Linked DNA regions of Butyricimonas faecihominis. The protein of the gene in region 2 interacts with the protein of the main gene of each other region in a pairwise test. Links are inferred from orthologs where the notes say so. Each region holds a gene or a part of one and is shown on either strand. Other genes may lie near its edges. The genes, in order: rsfS and R8806_RS03185.

Region 1 (3,078 bases), 260 kb from region 2 along the record:
AAATAATCGTTTTACTTGCCGTTCCTATCCGAATTGCCTCACTGTTACCAGACTGTTGCCTGCCTGTTAGGCGCCTTCGCCCGATCATCGCCGCCTTATCGCCCGATTATAGCCGCCATTTTAACAGGATTTATACAAAGATAACATACACCCTATTCCTACTTCAACATGCAACACACAATTAATAATAGATCACCCCGTACCTACCCCCCAGACCTATCCCGTACAATGGTATATTATTACCTTTAAAAAAGGATATTCATTTTTTACACAATCAATATCTTTCCTAGTAAAAATAAATAGCTAATTTTGGATGATCACAAATTCACCATTAACGATCTCATGCAGAAAATACTGATTATAAACGGAAGCCCCCGGAAAAACGGGAACATCTCGAAAATGTTGGAGGCCATAAAAGAAGAAACTGAAAAACAGGGAGCGAACGTTTCAGCCGTACATGTTCACGATTTACAGGTAAGACCATGCAACGGGTGCATGAGTTGCAGGAAAAACTTAGCTTGTGTTCTCCCGGAAGACGGGGCTCAAAGCACGCTCCGGTTAATAAACTCGTGCGACGTGCTGGTTATCGGCGCCCCGTGTTACTGGGGAAACTTGCCGGGAGAATTAAAAATCCTGTTCGACCGCATCGTTTACGGGATGATGGGCGAAAGCCCGAAAGGGATTCCCCAACCGCTACACAAGGGGAAAAAAGCCATCATCGTGAGTACCTGCACGACTCCTTACCCGTTCAATATACTTTTCAACCAAACGAGAGGAACCGTCAAAGCACTAAAGGAAATTCTCAAATGGAGCGGATTCAAGATCATCGCCACCGTCGAGAGAGGCGGTACGAAAAAATCCCCCTTGCAGGAAAAAGATTTCCGGCATTGTCGAAAAATCGCCCTCAAAACCCTGAAATAATTACAATACAAACTAATTAAGAAAAATAAACCACCCGGGAGTTCATCCTTTGCCATAAAAAACGGGACAAAAACCGAACTTATTTTATGCCAATTCGTCATAATAACTGGAAACACAAATTACAGGTACGTTTTTTGTATAAAAAACAGTGAAGTGTACCCGTAAAACACGTTTGGATTAAATATTAAAATGTATATTTGTACCTTAATTAGAAATTAGTTTTTAAAGAATGAGTGGAGCAGAAAAATTAGTGGAACAAATTATTAAAACGCTGAACGAAAATAAAGCTGTTGATATTGTAAAAATTGATTTGAGAAGAATTGAGAACTGTTTCTGTAGTTTTTTCGTAATATGTCATGGAACTTCCAACACGCACGTGGCCAGTCTTACAGACTTTGTCTACGACGAAGTCAACGAGAAATTGGGAGAAAAACCATTGCACGTGGAAGGAGAACAACAAGCCCAGTGGGTGGTGTTGGATTACGGAAATGTGGTTGTACATATATTTCAAAAAGAACAACGAGATTATTATCAACTTGAAGATTTTTGGGCTGACGCGGAAATAACGAATGTAGAAGAAAATTAAAATTAAATATGGCAGAAAATAACAAAAAGGATAGTTTCAACTTCCCCCCTGTCGGTGGGAAAAACAATAAAGGCCCGAAATTCGGTGGCTACTGGTCGTTTATCATCATTGCCGCTTTCATTATCGGGATTCAATTTTTCAGCATGCCTTCGAATCCTGAACGGATCTCGTGGCAGAAGTTTAAAACAGACCTTTTAGCGAAAGGTGAGGTAAAGGATATTTACATCGTCAGAAATGGCGGTAAAGCCGAAATCACTCTGAAACCGGAGAAAGTGGAAACCCACAGCGACCTTGTAGCAAAAGGATTTAACCAGAAAAGTATAGGTCCGCAATACTACGTACCTTTCGGAACTCTGGAGCAATTTGAAAAGAATTTACAGGATGCACAGAAGGAGTACCCGGAAGAGGCATCCGACGTGTTCATTGACTATAAAGACGATTTCAACTGGTGGGGAGAAGTCATTACACTATTCCTGCCCATCGCCATATTCGTGGGAATCTGGATATTCTTCATGCGCCGCATGAGCAAGGGAGCCGGCGGAGGTGGTGGCGGTGGCGGCATTTTCAATGTCGGGAAATCCAAAGCGAAATTGTTTGACAAAGAATCCAACATAAAAATTACCTTCAAAGATGTTGCCGGGTTAGCCGAGGCCAAACAAGAGGTGGAAGAGATTGTGTCTTTCCTCAAATCCCCGGATAAATACACCAAGCTGGGAGGTAAAATTCCGAAGGGAGCCTTGCTGGTTGGCCCTCCGGGAACCGGTAAAACTTTGATGGCAAAAGCCATGGCAGGAGAGGCAAACGTACCGTTCTTCTCCATGTCGGGATCGGACTTCGTGGAGATGTTCGTCGGTGTGGGAGCTTCCCGCGTACGCGACTTGTTCAAACAGGCCAAAGAAAAAGCCCCCTGTATCATCTTTATTGACGAGATCGACGCTATCGGTCGGGCCAGAGGGAAAAACCCGAACATGGGAGCCAATGATGAACGCGAAAACACGCTGAACCAGTTATTGACCGAAATGGACGGTTTCGAAACCAATTCGGGTGTGATCATACTGGCAGCCACGAACCGGGCAGACATCTTGGATAGCGCTTTGTTGCGTGCCGGACGTTTCGACCGCCAGATATACGTGGACCTTCCGGAATTAAAAGACCGGGAAGAGATTTTCAAAGTTCACTTGAAACCGTTGAAACTCGCCGAAGATATTGACTATGCCTTTTTGGCAAAACAAACCCCGGGATTCTCCGGTGCGGACATCGCCAACGTGGCAAACGAGGCCGCGCTGATCGCTGCCCGGAAAAATAAATCGGCCGTGGAAAAACAGGATTTCTTGGATTCAATCGATCGTATCGTGGGCGGACTTGAAAACCGTAGTAAAGTCATCAAACCGAGCGAAAAGAAAGCGATTGCTTATCACGAAGCCGGACATGCCACCGTGTCGTGGTTATTGCAACACGCACACCCACTTTTAAAAGTGACCATCGTGCCGCGAGGAAAAGCCTTGGGTGCCGCTTGGTACTTGCCGCAGGAACGCCAGATTACCACGAAAGACCAATTACTGGATCAGATG
Region 2 (3,231 bases):
CGGAAATATCCATTCCTTTCGTCCGGAAAAGGGCGGCCACCTTGCTCATCCAACGGGTTCCGTCGTCATCCGGATAATGCCATAAATGATCGTACCACCCCGGGGAAACGATTCCCGCCCCGTAACCGCTCCGGAAAGACAACCGATCGTAAGTCCACGGAATCCACGTACACTCCACCTTCACTTTCGGTAATCCCTTCAATAACTCGTTGTCTTCTTTCTGCGTGGGCATCTTCTCCAGACCCGGCACGTGCCAAGCCCCGCACACCACGGCTATACGTTTGAAACCCTCTTTTTGGGCAGCCCGGATCATCTTACGCATCCACGCCTCCCGCAACAAAGTCTCCCGATCGGTCTTGGGGAAATACTCCCGTAACACCGAAACAGCCTCTTTCACGGCGGCAAACACCTCCTCGTTACGCTGACGATTCTCAAAGTTCACTTCCCACCACAATTCCGGATCATCGTACCCGGCCGCTTTCGCCAGATGAGCAAAAGGATCAACGGGCAGTAATTCCGGAACGTCAACTACCCGAACTTCTTCCGGGGTCTCGGTTGCGGACGCCTCCCCCTGTACTTCATCGCACTCCCCCTCTTCGCCGGTTTTCCCGGCCACGGCTTGTTCCTCCCGTTCTTTCCAAAGAGCTAAATGATGCACCAAAGGTAAGTCAAAAAAGCGTAATGACACCTCCTTTTTCATGGCATAGCACATGGCCTGCCATTCGGGTGAAAACTCGGCAAAAGGATAAAACACGGCCCTTCGAGGCTCGTCGGGCTGATACGCCAGCAAGGCCACGGGCGGTTTCATCTGCTCATGAAGTACTCCCGGCAAAAGCGGCTCCGCCTCCGGGGGACCTTCCAATAAAATAACATCGGGTTCCAGTTCTTCCAAGTACGCTCGTACGTTCTTGGCTGACCCCGGACCATGATGCCGTATGCCTAAAAAATGTATTCCATCAACCATTGTATAAATTAAATGACTACGTGATTGTCGATTACATGATTCCGTGATTCTACAATCACCGAATCGGAAATCACTAAATCACCGAATCAATCCGATTTCTAAATCTAAAACTAGTCACTATAACATTTCCCTAGATGCCCGGTAGATGTCCTTCCAGCCATCGCGTCCCTTCACGACCGTTTCAAGGTACTCCTGCCATATCACCTGATCCTGCACGGGGTCCTTCACAACCGCCCCGATAATTCCCGATACAAGGTCCGTGGCGTTTAACCGGCCATCACCGAAATACCCGGACATGGCCAAACCGTTATTCACGACGGAGATGGCCTCGGCCGTACTCAGCGTACCACTGGGAGTTTTCAACTTGGTCTTACCATCTTCGGTTGCTCCCTGACGTAACTCCCGGAAAATGGTAACCACTCGGCGAATCTCTTCCAGTGCAGGTTTCTCTGCCGGAAGGTCCATAACGGCCTCGAAACTCTCCACCCGGCGACGCACGATGTCGATTTCCTCGTCGATCGTGTCGGGCAAAGGCAGGATTACCGTGTTAAAACGGCGTTTTAAAGCGCTTGACAAGTCATTTACACCCTTGTCCCGGTTATTGGCAGTAGCAATCACGTTAAAGCCCCGGATAGCCTGTATTTCACGATCCAGCTCGGGAATAGGCAATGTCTTCTCGGAAAGAATCGTGATCAGCGTGTCCTGAACGTCCGAACCGACACGGGTCAACTCCTCTATACGGGCCAGTTTACCATCCTTCATTGCACGCATGACGGGAGTTTGCACGAGAGCCCCCTCGCTAGGACCTTCGGCTAATAACTTGGCATAGTTCCACCCGTAACGGATGGCCTCCTCGCCCGTTCCTGCCGTTCCCTGCACGATCAAGGTAGAATCTCCGGATATAGCCGCCGCCAGATGCTCGCTTACCCAGCTCTTGGCTGTACCCGGCAGACCGTACAACAATAATGCCCGATCCGTGACCAGCGTGGCCACGGCGATCTCCATCAAACGACGATGCCCGATATACTTCGGGGTCACCTCGAAACCGTTTGCCAGTTTCCCGCCCATCAGGTAGGTAACCACCGATTGCGGGGATAGTTGCCAGTTTTCCGGTACTTTATTTGTCTCGTTCTTCTTTAACTCGTGCAACTCTTCCTCGAATTGCTGTTCCGCGTGTTGTCTTAATAATAAACCCATATTTTTACTTTTTGATATTTGTCTCTTATACCCAAACAATTTTAGATGAAAGAATCCTTTAAAAAGCGCTAGCCCCGTGCGGCTGAAATCTAAAATCTAAAATCTAAAATCATAAATCTAAAATTAAAACGCTTGTATTATTTCCTTTTTCATCAATAACAGTTGTTGCAAACGAACCGTGAACTCCCAGTGGCTAGCACTACTCTCCCGTGACGCCCCTAAAGTGGACACGTAATCATACATCGAGGCAGGAAGGCGTAAAGCCAGCGCCTCACAAGTCGGACGATCGTAATAACAATAATCCATGGCGTAAATCATCTTCAACACACCCCGGGAGAATTTCTCTCCCCACTCGCCGTCGTCCTCGCCGAACCATTGACTGATATAAAAATTCCGGTCGGCTTTCCCGCTTAAATTCAATTGCTCCCGCTGTTCCACGGATAGTAAGGGAACCAATTGCATCAAGTCGGATGACTGAAGTACCCGTTCATCTTTCAGCACGTGGTAAGCCCAATCCCGGTCTTTATAACCCAGTATCGTGTCCGTCAAGTAAATATGTTTTGAAAAAGGGGGTGATTTACGCATCCGCTGAGCTGCCGTCTCCGGATCACAATCGAAAAACTCGCACCAAAAGGACAAAGGCATACATTGTGCCATTTGTCGCAGGATATAATCACTGTCGCTCTCGCCTTTATTACTACTCACTTCGTTTATTCCTAACTTCTTGAATTCTTCCGTGTAAGCAATCGGATCCACAGACCAACCAAGCAAACGACGATAATGCAAATGCTTCTTTAACGTCTCGGCAAACAAGTGCAAGATTCGGGATTCCGGGATCATACGTAACAGACGCAACGCCTCGTCCCGCACGGTAGAACTCCGGTCACCACCCCGTACTTCCTCTAAAAAATCCTCATCCGCTACCGACAAACCAGTCTCCAGACAAGCCAGAAACTCCGCACGATGCTGGGCAGACTCGTTTTTCCATTCAGCACGTAACATCTCGATACCCCGGGCAGGATTCTCACGACGTACCCGTGAAAGTATCAGTTTCCGGTCAGCATGAGTGG

What was found.
Region 1: the proteins of R8806_RS03185 (region 2) and rsfS interact in binary tests that used the Escherichia coli proteins (3 or more experiments, as listed by UniProt). The link is inferred for Butyricimonas faecihominis from one-to-one orthologs.

Annotation. Positions count from the first base shown.
Region 1 is NZ_AP028155.1:507,796-510,873, reverse strand. The notes cover bases 83-2,828. They hold rsfS (ribosome silencing factor), read left to right. Parts: upstream 83-1,150; coding sequence 1,151-1,507; downstream 1,508-2,828. Other genes in these bases: ftsH (ATP-dependent zinc metalloprotease FtsH), read left to right, coding at 1,516-2,828; R8806_RS02125 (flavodoxin family protein), read left to right, coding at 343-921. Outside these bases: more of ftsH, read left to right, coding at 2,829-3,078. UniProt on the Escherichia coli protein: Functions as a ribosomal silencing factor. Interacts with ribosomal protein uL14 (rplN), blocking formation of intersubunit bridge B8.
Region 2 is NZ_AP028155.1:769,505-772,735, reverse strand. What follows is about bases 122-3,020. They hold R8806_RS03185 (ATP-binding protein), read right to left. Parts: upstream 2,162-3,020; coding sequence 1,082-2,161; downstream 122-1,081. Other genes in these bases: R8806_RS03180 (DUF5691 domain-containing protein), read right to left, coding at 2,285-3,020; R8806_RS03190 (DUF5682 family protein), read right to left, coding at 122-964. Outside these bases: more of R8806_RS03190, read right to left, coding at 1-121; more of R8806_RS03180, read right to left, coding at 3,021-3,231.